Linked DNA regions of Gimesia maris. The protein of the gene in region 1 binds, or shares a complex with, the protein of each later gene. Links are inferred from orthologs where the notes say so. Each region holds a gene or a part of one and is shown in the gene's direction. Other genes may lie near its edges.

What was found.
Region 2: the proteins of GmarT_RS22810 (region 1) and GmarT_RS11530 are in contact, whole or in part, in a crystal structure (PDB 8WTB), measured with the Bacillus subtilis proteins. The link is inferred for Gimesia maris from one-to-one orthologs.

Annotation. Positions count from the first base shown.
Region 1 is NZ_CP042910.1:6,168,833-6,176,619, forward strand. The notes cover bases 1-2,809. They hold GmarT_RS22810 (protein arginine kinase), read left to right. Parts: upstream 1-777; coding sequence 778-1,842; downstream 1,843-2,809. Other genes in these bases: trpE (anthranilate synthase component I), read right to left, coding at 1-331; GmarT_RS22815 (ABC1 kinase family protein), read right to left, coding at 1,956-2,809. In the rest of the region: more of GmarT_RS22815, read right to left, coding at 2,810-3,557; GmarT_RS22820 (PQQ-binding-like beta-propeller repeat protein), read left to right, coding at 3,813-5,087; hemL (glutamate-1-semialdehyde 2,1-aminomutase), read left to right, coding at 5,103-6,398; GmarT_RS22830 (M42 family metallopeptidase), read right to left, coding at 6,415-7,473. UniProt on the Bacillus subtilis protein: Catalyzes the specific phosphorylation of arginine residues in a large number of proteins.
Region 2 is NZ_CP042910.1:3,082,784-3,088,138, reverse strand. What follows is about bases 1-2,867. They hold GmarT_RS11530 (UvrB/UvrC motif-containing protein), read left to right. Parts: upstream 1-1,103; coding sequence 1,104-1,631; downstream 1,632-2,867. Other genes in these bases: GmarT_RS11515 (PEP/pyruvate-binding domain-containing protein), read right to left, coding at 1,897-2,867; GmarT_RS11535 (CoA-binding protein), read left to right, coding at 603-986; GmarT_RS11540 (DUF6807 family protein), read left to right, coding at 1-600. Outside these bases: more of GmarT_RS11515, read right to left, coding at 2,868-3,948; GmarT_RS11510 (DUF1559 domain-containing protein), read left to right, coding at 4,487-5,355. UniProt on the Bacillus subtilis protein: Activates the phosphorylation activity of the protein-arginine kinase McsB. Is required for the delocalization of competence proteins from the cell poles.

The DNA of each region.
Region 1 (7,787 bases):
GCTCTGCTGCCTGATATTGACCGAGAATCGTTTCCAGTTCCTGCAGCGGATCTTCAACACTTCGTTCCTCAGTCTGACCCTGCTGCTGGATCACCACCCGCTGCTCATATGCATCGACGGTTAAAAAGGGATTCGCCCCCAGAAAGCTGTAGCGGCTGATCTGTTCGCCCCCGACTACACTTTCAAACAGAAAGGAATAGGGGCCTTTTTCCAGCAGTTGATAGGCACTGACGGGAGTCAGGGTATCTCCGGTCAACTGGCGATAGACGGGGACCAGGTTGACCTGCCCGGAAAGTGATTTAAATGTTTCAAAATCGGGAACGTATTTCATGGACGATCTTAACTGCACTGTCTGTGGATGAACGGGCATCCCGGTTTCTCTAAAACTCAGAGTCGACTCTCTTATGAACATTTTCTTTCGGAGAGACAAGCTGCCCGTGACTCCAGTTCTCAAAAAACTCCAAAAAGTCTGGGGGATCGACCTGGAAAACAGCTGTCCTGTCAGGGAGTTTCGGATTTTTCAGTTTAGGAATCACTTGAGAGGAATGGTATTCAAGACACTCATTGCATAAAATGTAAGAACAACACGAATCTTAAAGTGCTTTCAACCAGAACCCCGTGGATTAGACTTTGTTTTCAAGTAACGAATGAGTATGGTACTTGTTCCCCGAGTCTACACCGTTTGGGAATGAAAGTCACGTGAGTTATAATTACGCCAGAGATCAGATCACTACCCCATAGCTCTGGTCTGTTTCGAATACTATAAAGGAGAATAGGGTGAATTTGGACGCGTTCACTCGCACTAGTGGTGAATGGCTGAGAGGAATCGGCCCGGACTCCGATATCGTGATGTCCAGCAGGATTCGTCTGGCCCGGAACCTCGCACAGTTCCCCTTTATCAATCGCTGTACGGAATCGACACTGGGTGAGATCGAGCAGCTGATGCGCCCGATTATTACTTCACTCCCCATGGATGTAAAACTGTCGTATCTAGATGTGAACAGCCTGGGGAATCTGGATCGTCAGTTTATCGTGGAACGTCAACTGATCAGCCGTGAGCATTCCGAGCGATCCGGCCCCCGCGGTGTGGGCCTGGACAGTGAAGAAAACATTGGAATCATGGTCAACGAAGAAGACCATCTTCGCCTGCAGGTATTGCGTAGCGGTTTTTCGCTGAATGAGTGCTGGGATACCATCAACCAGATTGATGACCTGCTGGAACAGGAGGTGACCTACGCCTTCAGCGAAGAGTTTGGCTATCTGACCGCTTGCCCGACCAACGTCGGTACCGGGATTCGGGTCAGTGTGATGCTGCATCTGCCCGCGCTGGTGATCACTAAAGAGATTCAGAAGGTATTTCAGGCACTGCAGAAGATCAACCTGGCCGTACGTGGTTTATACGGAGAAGGCAGCCAGGCCATGGGAGACTTCTACCAGATCTCAAATCAGGTGACGCTGGGCCAGACCGAGCAGCAGTTGATCGACAGCATCAAGGAAGTTGTTCCAAATATCATTTCATATGAAAGGCGGGTCAGAAATTCGCTGATCAAGGAAAACCGCCAGGGTCTGCATGACCAGGTCTCCCGGGCATATGGTATTTTAAGCACGGCCCAGACGATCAGCTCAGAGGAAACCATGCACCTGCTCTCCAGCGTGCGAATGGGTGTGAACCTGGGATTGATTGAAGGACTGCCAATCTCGGCAGTCAATGAAATGTTTATCTTCACTCAACCCGCGCATCTGCAGAAACTGCAGGGGGGAGAACTGGAGTCCAGCGAACGGAACGCTGCCCGGGCCAACTATCTGCGACAGCGCATCAGCGACGCCAATTCTTCAAACTGAATTCGTCTAGTAGATTCTCATTTTTAAATTTTGGGTTGATAGACAACACGTGAGTGCGACAACAGGGCACGTAATCAACACAACCAACGCTCAATTTGAAGCTTGACAAAGCTCTAGAGTCGACCGCTGCGAAAGACACCATAGATCAGCCAGATCCCCAGCAGACTCGACATCATAAAGATGGGTATGCTGATAAAGATCAGATTTGAGTCCAGGGAAATGGTAATCGCCGAGGCCAGGATCAGAGCAGACATCACCATGCCGATGGCCAGTCGATTACCGGAGCGATCCAGTTCCGTGGTCAGATGATTGATGCCATTCAGTTCCAGGTGAACTTTGAGTTCATCATCGCTCAGTTTCCCCAGAGTGCGGCCAATCTGTTCGGGCAACTCATGCATGACTTTAGAAAGGCTGCAGGTTTCGGACCAGATCCGACTGACAATCGCTTTGGGATGATAGCGTTCAGAAGAAAGCCGGTAGATATAAGGCTCCATTTCCTGCGCAATATTCAATTCCGGGGCGATGCGTGTGGCGATGCCTTCCAGAGTGATCAATGCGCGAATCAGCAACATGATGTCAACGGGACAACGGATCCGGTGAATCGCCAGAATATTAATAAAATCAGTCAGCATTTTGCCGACACTGATCTCGTCCATGGGCACGCCGTAGTAATTTCCGATAAAATCCCGCAGATCCGCCCGTAACAGCTGCTGGTCGACGGTGCGTTTCGCTTTGCCGATTTTCAATACGACTTCCACCAGTTTGGCTGTATCTTTTCTGGCCACATTCAGGAAGAGATCGACGAGCATATCACGGCGTTCTTCTTCCAGAATACCGATCATCCCATAGTCCAGCAGGCACAGGGATCCATCCGGCATCACGCGAAAATTACCGGGATGAGGATCCGCATGAAAGATTCCAAATTCAAATGTCATTTTCATAAAAATGCGGGCACCGTTCGCCGCCACTTCATGGGCACTGATCGGCAGATTCTTGAGCTCGCTGTCATCATCGATTTTATAACCATCGATGAATTCCATGGTGATCACATCACCCTGCGTCAGATCCCGGTAAATTTTGGGAACATACAAGGTGGCATCATCCTGAAACAGTCGACAAAATTCGTCGGTCGAACGGGCTTCGCGGGCAAACTGCAATTCGCGGTGTATGGTTCGTGAAAACTGATTGACCAGCCCCGTGGGATCAAATACTTCTGCATCGGGAAAATGTCGCTCAATCAGCATCGCCAGTTCATACATCAGGCTGAGATCCTGCTCAATCACGCGATCGATGTCGGGGCGTTTGATTTTCACTACGAGCGGCGTACCATCATGGTGACGGGCGCGGTGCACCTGCCCTAAGGATCCGGCGGCCAGTGGCTGAGGATCAAATTCAGCAAACAGCTCACTGATGGGAACCTCCAGTTCGCGTTCCACAATGGCCATGGCAATCTCGCCGGGAAATGAAGGAACGCTTTCCTGAAGCTTGGAGAGTTCGCGAATCACATCGCGTGGCACGAGATCAGGTCGGGTGCTGACCACCTGACCAAATTTGATAAACGTAACTCCCAGGCTTTCCAGCGCCAACCTGATGCGTTTGGCTCGTGTGAGTTTGATCTCGGGTTCTGTTCGCTTCCAGAACATCAGCCTGCGCCCCCAGCGGAGGTAACGCCTTAACCCCAGTTGATCGACGAGGTCATCAAAACCGTAGTTCATGAGCACAGTCACAATTTCGCGGCTTCGACGTAGATTTCTGATTAAACGTAATGGATTTGAGTCCAAAGTCTTCTCCTGCAAAGCAAACGATCTCACGAAAACCCTCTTCAGGAAGTGCGGTGTCGCTATAGTTCGGTTTCACTTTTTATCTTATCAGACTATAACAGACGTTCCTATGCAGCCAAGCCCCGATCCTGCTAAAATAGAATTCGTTCAAATCATAATCTGTTTCATCTGAAAGGCGGAGCCCGACATATGCGATTCATTCAATTGAGCCTGCTGATCATCGTTTGCCTGACTGTTCCATGCCAGGGTGGTGACTGGCCTCAAATTATGGGTCCTTATCGAAATGGACATGCAGCCGCCAGTGAATCACTGGCAGCCGAGTGGCCCTCCGGTGGTCCCAATTTGAAGTGGCAGCGGCCTGCAGGAAGTGGTTTTGCGGGAGTAGCGGTTTTCCAGAATGTAGCAATTTTATTTCATCGCATTGAAGACGAAGAAATCGTCGAAGCACTCAAGGCTGATACCGGTGAAGTCCTCTGGAAACATCAATCTCCCGTCAGTTACAAAGGGACTTTTAACCCGAACGATGGCCCGATCGCGGTTCCCCTGATTTACAAAAACCGTGTCTATGTTTTTGGGATCGCCGGTCATCTGCAATGCCTCGACTTCAAGACGGGAAAACAGATCTGGTCGCGACAGACACACAAAGACTTTCAGGTCGGAGAAGGATATTTTGGCGTCGGCAGCACCCCCCTTATCATCAAAGATAAACTTCTGGTGAATGTGGGTGGTAAACGCCAGAATGCCGGCATCGTCGCTTTTTCACTGGATCAAGGCAGGACGCTGTGGCAGACCATGCCGGACGATGCAAGCTACTCCTCGCCGATCTCCGCCTATTTAAATGGCAGTTTCGTTGCCTTGTTTATCACTCGTCTGCATCTGGCTGGAATCGATCCGGAAAACGGGAATATTCTGTTTCAGTTTCCCTTTGGCAAGCGGGGGCCTACGGTAAATGGTGCCAATCCGGTTCAGGTCGGTAGGCATATTTTTGCCACTGCCAGCTACGGAGTCGGTGGTTTTTGGGGGGAGGTCAAAGTTAACAGTACCTCTGAGATCTGGAGAAACGAACAGCCAATGTCCAGCCAGTATACAACTCCAATCGAATATGATGGCGCTCTGATCGGCATCGATGGTCGTCAGGATGTTGGCCCCGCACGACTGGTTTGCTTTGATCCTGCTACCCGGAAAGTGCTCTGGGCTGAAGAAAACTATGGATACGCGACCCTGATTGAAGCAGACAATAAGCTGTTGCTTATGAAAACAGATGGTACACTCGTGATGGCAACCGCCTCGAAAGAAGAATACAAAGAGTTGGGCCGTGCACAGGTTTTGAATTCAACGACCCGTGCCTTGCCAGCACTTTCGAATGGCCTGCTGTTCGTCAGAGATACCAAATCTCTCAAGTGCCTGATTCTCAACAATTCAGGTGAGTCTCCTGTTACTCCAGACAAGTCCAGCTCAAACTAAGGATTTTCAATTAAGATGCCAGTCAGTCAACGTGCCAAGAGTGAAGAACAGTTTGCCCGCGCCATGAAAGTTATTCCGGGAGGCGTCAACAGCCCCGCGCGTGCATTTGGAGCAGTCGGAGGCCACCCGGTTGTCATTGATCGGGGTGAAGGGCAGTACCTGTTTGACATTGATGGTAACCGTTATATTGACCTGGTGGGGTCCTGGGGACCTCATATTCTGGGACATCTGCATCCCCGGGTGATGCCGCGGATTGAGGAAGCACTCAAGAAAGGTACCAGTTTTGGCGCCCCGACTTTAGTAGAAACAGAACTGGCTGAACTTGTCGCGGACCTGGTCCCCTGCGTGGAAAAAGTACGTATGGTAAATTCCGGTACTGAAGCTGGCATGAGTGTGATTCGCCTGGCTCGCGGCTATACCGGACGGGACAAAGTCATCAAATTTGCAGGCTGTTATCACGGTCATGTTGACAGCCTCCTGGTTCAGGCCGGCAGCGGCGCACTGACTTTAGGAACGCCTTCCAGCCCGGGAGTTCCCCAGGGATGCACCGCCGACACCCTGGTTCTGGAATATAATGATATCGAACAGTTAAAAGAAACCTTTATGCAAATGGGAGACCAGATTGCTGCGGTGATACTGGAGCCTGTGGTTGGCAATATGGGTGTTGTCCTGCCCGAGCCCGGTTTTCTGGAAACGGTGCGGGAAGTCTGTACTCAACATGGATCGGTCTTCATCATGGATGAAGTCATGACAGGCTTCCGTGTTGCCCTGGGAGGTGCGCAACAACGTTTCGAGATCATGCCGGACATCTGCATGCTGGGTAAAGTGATTGGCGGCGGTATGCCGGTGGGCGCGTATGGCGGGAAAGCGGAAATCATGGATGTGATTTCTCCCGTCGGCAGTGTGTATCAGGCGGGAACTTTGTCCGGTAACCCGATCGCAATGGCATCAGGGATCGCGACACTGGAGTGCCTGCGGGAAACCAATCCCTATGCCGAGCTGGAATCCAAAACCCGCCGCCTGACTCAGGGTTTGTGCGCGGCGGCGGCTAAAGCAGATCTGCCCCACACACTGGCAGAATGCGGTTCAATGTTCACCCTGTTTTTCAACCCGGAAAAAGTCACCAGTTATGCAATCTCAGCAAAGAATGATACGGCCCGCTTTGGTCGGTACTTTCAAGGCATGCTGGATCGGGGCGTCTATCTCCCCTGCAGTCAGTTTGAAGCCAATTTCACGTCTGTCATGCTGACCGATGAAGATATTGTGCACATCATTCAGGCAGCAGAAGAGGTTTTACAGGAAATTGGCTGATCAAACTGGGCACCGTTTAAGGTGTAAAGTCTGTCTGATCGTTGATGGCCAGACAGAACTCCGCCAGCAGACGAGCCGCCTGCTCCAGATCGTCTAACGAAATGACTTCCACCGGACTGTGCATGTAACGGTTGGGTATCGCAACAATTCCGGTTGCCATCCCCCCCTGGTTTAACTGCATCGCATTGGCATCATTACCGGCAGGTCTTGAGATTCCATTAATCTGACAATCGATTTCGTGTTCATCGGCGAGAGACTTTAATGACGAGAACACCACTGGGTTCACATTGGGACCTCGATAAACGACCGGGCCGCCTCCCACTTTGATATCACCATTTTCCTGCTTGCTGACTGCGGGACAGTCAGTCGCATGTGTGACATCGACGGCGATCCCGACTTCCGGCTGGATGGAATAAGCGCTGGTCTTCGCACCACGCAGACCGATTTCTTCCTGAACGGTTGAAACAGAAAAGACACCAACCTCCGGTGATTTCTGACTGACCTGCCTTAATGCTTCCATGACGACCCAGACTCCAACCCGGTTATCCATTCCCGGAGCAGATGCCAGATTGTTCAACATGGGCCGAAAGCCCAGTTCAAACGTCACCGGATCACCAATGGCAACCAGTTTGCGGGCTTCTTCCCCATTTTTTGCCCCGATGTCGATCCAGAGATCCTTGATTTCAGGAACAGTTTTGCGTTCATCCGGGGTCAGCAGATGAATGGCTTTGCGAGCGATCACGCCATGGACAGGACCAGAGGTCGTATGGACCTGCATATTTTGTCCCAGCAGCATCTGGATATCCCAGCCACCAATCAGATTCGCCCAGAGGTACCCGTCATCATCAATATATTGCACAAGCAGGCCGATCTGATCGCAATGACCGGCAAACATCACCCGTCGTTCCGCTTTTGGATTTACAGCGGCAATCACATTTCCATGGAGATCTGTGGTCACTTCATCCGCGAACTCACCTGCGAACTCACGCACGACATCCTGGATCGGGCCTTCATAACCTGAAGGAGCGGGTGAATGGAGCAGTTTTTTTAAGAAATCCAATGAAGATGCATCCATGATTTTGATCCTGACTTGTGGAGGTTTTCGACTTCTATACGAATTAGCACTTCGCTACGTTATCTCGGCACGTCTTACGAAATATCCGATTGTAAGTATCTGTATTCTAGTAACTTATGAATTTAATTCAACATACCATTCAGAGCAGTTTTAGAGAGTAAACCCTCATCAGAATTACAAACTTTCTGCACAAGAAAAGCTGAAAAAGTCCCCGTCTGACGGGAATCTCTAAGCTAGACTTTCTATACCCTGCGAGTCGATCTGCCAACACTGAATCACAGTCTTTTGACAGTCGTTACAGAATGCTCGTTTTA
Region 2 (5,355 bases), 3.1 Mb from region 1 along the record:
GGGGGCCCCAAACAGGGCACGATGACTTCCGAAATTCACTGGGAAGATGCCAAGGGAAAACCTGTGATCATTGAAACTCGCAAAGTCACAGTCACCCCTGTTGAAGTCGCCAACTCAAAACTCCCTGCCTGGCAGATCGACTGGCAGACGCAACTGGAAAGCAAACGAGGCGAAATTGTTCTGGACGGAGACCGTCAGCACGCCGGATTCCAGTACCGGGCAGCCCAGGACGTCGCAGAATCCAACAATGCCACGTATGTACGTCCCGCTGGATTCCCACAGCAGCCGGCCCCCTTCCAGGTCTCTGACAAAACCGACCCCAATGGTCACACGAATCTGGGCTGGTTTGCCATGTCTTACGAAATTGACGGAAAACGCTATAACGTGGAATATCTGGAAGACCCCAGCGTCCCTGAACCATCACGTTATTCCGAACGTCCCTACGGTCGCTTTGGTGCCTTTTTTGACACAAAGTTTGATGAAAGCAAACCATTGGAAATGAAGTACCGGGTGATTGTCAGCGAAGGAAAAACTCCGACGCAGGCAGAGGTCCAGAAACATTACGACGAATTTGTCTCTACTTTGAAAAAACAGGACTAAGCATGCCAAAGCAGACAGTCGCCATTATTGGAGCCAGTGCGGACCGACAAAAATACGGAAACAAGTCGGTCCGTGCACATCTGAAACAGGGTTACGAAGTCTTCCCGATTCATCCGACCGAAACGAGCCTTGAAGGTCTAACCGTCTACCCCAGCCTGTCAGAGGTGCCAGTTGCTCACCTGGATCGGATCAGCGTGTATGTTCCACCGCAGATCGGGATCAGTTTACTGGAAGAAATCCAGGCGAAAGGCGCCGACGAAGTCTGGTTTAATCCGGGCAGCGAAAGTCCTGAGTTACTTAGGCGGGCCAGCGAACTGGGGCTGGACATCATTCGGGCCTGCAGCATCGTTGACATCGGCGAATCGCCGTCTGCTCATCCGGATTGAAATCAAATTGGGAATCGCGATTGAGCCCCGCTACCGGTTCGTATAGAATCAGAGTAGAGGTGGCATGTTTCCTGTTCAGGAAAACCTTATCAGTCCATTATCCAAAAAGTTTCAACCATGAAAAAATGTAGAGTCTGTAATAAACCCGCTGTCTACCACCTGACCGAAATTCAAAACGGGGAGGCACAGGCGCTTCATTTCTGTGAAGAACATTTTCAGGAATACATCAGTGGCCAGGCTCCCTCCGATGAATGGGAACCCCAGGACGAGGCAACTCTGATCGAACTCAACTCACAGGACCTGGATCTGGACGAGGAACTGGAGTGTCCGAATTGCGGGATCACATTCCAGGAATTTCGCAGTGAAGGGCGTCTGGGCTGTCCACATGATTACATTGCGTTCCGCGAGCCCCTGATACAGCTTCTGGAAAATATTCATGGTGCGTGTGAACATATCGGTAAATTTCCCAAGCGGGCACCCACTTCCAGTCAGCAGCAGTACAATTTGATTAAGCTCCGCAGGGAGTTGACGGCTGCGGTAGCGGAAGAAAATTACGAAGCCGCCGCTTCCCTCCGCGACCAGATTTCCAAACTTGAGCAGGAAGAAGAAAACGAGTCATCTGAGACGGATTCTCCAACTGAATAACGCGTACAGTCTGTCTCAGAATTTCGGGGAGCGAACGAAGAAATCTTCGAGAATCCCGCTGAAAGTCAGACTTTTTTCTCATCTGCGATTTGTATCAACTACCGGAAATCGTTAGTATTCCCACTGAAAGTAACTCCATCCGGGGATGTGGTGGAATTGGCAGACACGCTAGATTTAGGATCTAGTGCCGCAAGGCGTGCAGGTTCAAGTCCTGTCATCCCCATTCGAATAGCACTGATGCCTGCCTGGTATCAGTGCTTTTTTATTAAGACTGCTTCTTCTCCAGAATTCGCACGACCTGGGCGTAAGTGTCTATTTCGATCAAGTCGCCGGTCTGGATTTTTATCGTTGCTTCTCTCGTGCCAATTAAGGTCGGTTTTTTCAATTCCCGCGCCAGTATCGCAGCGTGACAGGCAATACCGCCATCATCAGTTACAATCGCACCACACTGCTGCAGTAAAGGCATCAATGCCGGATTGGACTGGATCGAAACCAGAACCTCATCAGGCGAAAGTGTCAGTCCCAGCGCATCCAGGCTGAGAACCACCCGTGCCCGCCCCTGAAAAATTCCCGGCCACGCGACTTGTCCTGTCAGCTCGTTTTCGTTGGTGCGGACCTGAAGGTTACGCTGCTTCGCCAATCGAGTCAGTAAATATCCGGTCTGAGAAACCAGGTGAAATGTTTCCTCACCATCAATGACCTGAAAAATGAACCGTTTGCCCTCCCTGATTGCTTCGTATCGGGATTCCAGCAGTTCGCGCGTTACGGTTCCTGATTTCAACTCACTCCACAATATCAATTCGCAGGCGCAATCCGGCTCAGCAAAACCGAGTTGCTCTGCGGTCTGAGAGGCCAGAGGCTGCAGGATATTTCGTTCAATCACCGGATACAGAGAATGGGAACGAATCTGCTCTGCCAGAGACCGCACTTCAGGGTCATCAATCTGACAGGCTTCAATATAGATGAGAACCCAGGCAGGAAATACCGTCGTATGCTGGGCGATGTCAGCAAACAGGTCTTCGAGTTCTGCCAGGTTCTCAAATCCACTCAACCCCTGTTCGATGACAGGTGGTGCCTGTGCATAAATTCCAAGCCCATACCTTAAGATGCGGAGAAGTTGCTCACGATCATTCTGAAACAGATCACTGATGCGCTCGAGAAAGGCTTCACTGGAACTTTGAGTATAAAACATATTCATCATCCCGGTTTCATCCTGAATCAGCAACGCTTCATTCAGATGTGCGCCCAGCGTATTGTCCGCGTGTTTCGCATCCATCCAGTAAGGGAGCAGGGAGGCAGCCAGCAGGAAAAAAGGACGACGAACGCAGAATTGCCATCCCTGCGAATCATCAAACAGCCGCTTATTGTATTCCGGCGCCAGGGTCGTGATCGGTCGCGCCTGTAAAACCTGAAAGTCCCCATCCTGTATTGCCCATTCTGTATCAATGGGATGACCGTAGTGCTCGTGTAACTGGTTCAACAGGGCGGAATACTCGGAAACCTGTTCTTGCGTGATTTTCGGTTGTCTGCCTCGACCATCGAGTTCCTGCCAGACTGGTTTCGAGTTCCCCTCAGCGATCCACAATGCTTCTTTCTGATCTCCGGTAATTGATTCCAGAATCTGACGGGAACCCCGCTCGACAACAAACTGATCCGGAGTGATACGCCCGGAAACGATCGCTTCCCCCAGCCCCAGGCAGGCTTCAATTAATTGAATTTCAGGTTCCTGGGTAACAGGGTGAACCGAAAACCCGATACCGGAGATCTCACTCTGCACCATCTGTTGCACAACCACAGCCACAGAAATTTCTCCCGTGGAAAATCCATGACACCCGCCATAAGACAACGCTGACTCGCTAAACAGAGACAGCCAGCAGTTCCGGATTTTATCAATAATTTCTTCGGGAGTGACATCCAGAAAGGTCTCCAGTTGTCCCGCCCAGGCACTGGTGGCACTGTCTTCACACGTCGCACTGGATCGGACCGAAACACGTGGCGCTGCTAATTTCTCTGCTGCGATCAGCACCGCTTCACAGATTTCAACAGGCACCTCAACGGCTTCAACACAGGATCGAATGCGCTGATGAGCCTGTGAATAATCGATCTCATTGGATTTCGATGCCTGCATAATTTCAAGCATCGGCCGCTGGAGTTCCGTTGCAGAAAAATAATGTCGGAAGGCAGCGCTTGTTACAACAAAACCAGGGGGAACCGGCGCCCGTGCCCGCATCAATTCTCCCAGGGAAGCTCCTTTCCCTCCCGCTTCAGCTACCAGCGAGGAGTCCAGCTCTGAGAGTTGATAAATAAGACGGTCCATTTTTTCTCCTGATTAAATCAATGGAAGCCAGTTTCAGGATCACTTACACAGAATCAGTAAAGAAGTAACGAATTTAATTCCCAATGTTAACTCATCCCCGAGTTTTCACGTATCTGATTGCACTTCGAAAATAAACGACTTTGATCACTTCCCCTCATCAGCGAATAAGGACACACAAGTATCCTCTGTCTCATGCGATTTCTGTTGAAACGTTAAGAAAATACCGTTTCCAATGATAGAATCGATTAGTCTGCGGGATGGGCGAACTCTAAACCGTTAGTATACATTATCTTACCAATGAATGTTTTGATTATTCAAAATTCTTAAATAAAAACGCCGCATTTAATTATAATTCTTAACAAATGAGGTTGCGTGAGCTTCACACCAGTCACATAATTAGTTGGCACTGTTAAGTAATATTTACAAACAGTAGCAAAACTGATTTCGCCAGTTGCGCGCTCCCATCAACGAAACACCAGTCACGTCCATTCTTCTGAGTTCTATTTCTTTCTTCTCATTCTATGAAAAAGGCACTTTCATGCGCACACAAAAGTCACGGAAACACGGTTTCACCCTGATTGAACTTCTAGTGGTGATTGCGATCATCGCCATTTTAATCGCACTGCTGTTACCTGCAGTACAACAGGCCCGCGAAGCAGCCCGCCGCAGCACCTGTAAAAACAATCTGAAACAGATGGGTCTGGCACTTCATAACTACCACGATACACATCGCGTATTCCCACCAGCTACTATTAATGCTGGTCTGACGGGTTGCGCTAGTGTCCAAGGCTCATCTCCAATCCTGAATCATACCTGTTATCAGATGATTCTACCGTACATTGACCAGGCAAATCTTTATAACCAGTATAACTTCAGCCTCCCAAGTGGACGCGGAGTTCACTCAGGTTGCACTACAGCTGCTCCCACTACAGATCAAACATCCATTGTTACATCGCCGGTCCCTGTATTTCTCTGTCCCTCGGATCCCGGGAATCCATCACAATCTGTTACATCAGGTACTTACCATGCGACTCCCGGCTGGCGGACCAGCTATGGTGTAGCTACTTATCAATACGGCGCCAGTATGGGTAGCTGGGAAAGTAATACCAGCATCGAAAAAGGGGTATTGGGGCGTAACGGCGCTGCCAGATTCCGCGATATCACGGACGGCACCAGTAACACCATGATTTTTGTAGAAACCCCGTTGAATAAAACGTCAACCAGCTATGGTCCCTTCTGGAATGCAGCGGCCCATACGTTTTTCATTACACCAGCAAAATTGAACTATACGCTAAACTTCAACTATGATGGAAACAACAAACAATATGCCTGGGGCGCAGGTAGTCACCATGTAGGTGGTGGTCATATCCTTTTGGCTGATGGGGCCGTCCGATTCCTGAGTGAAAA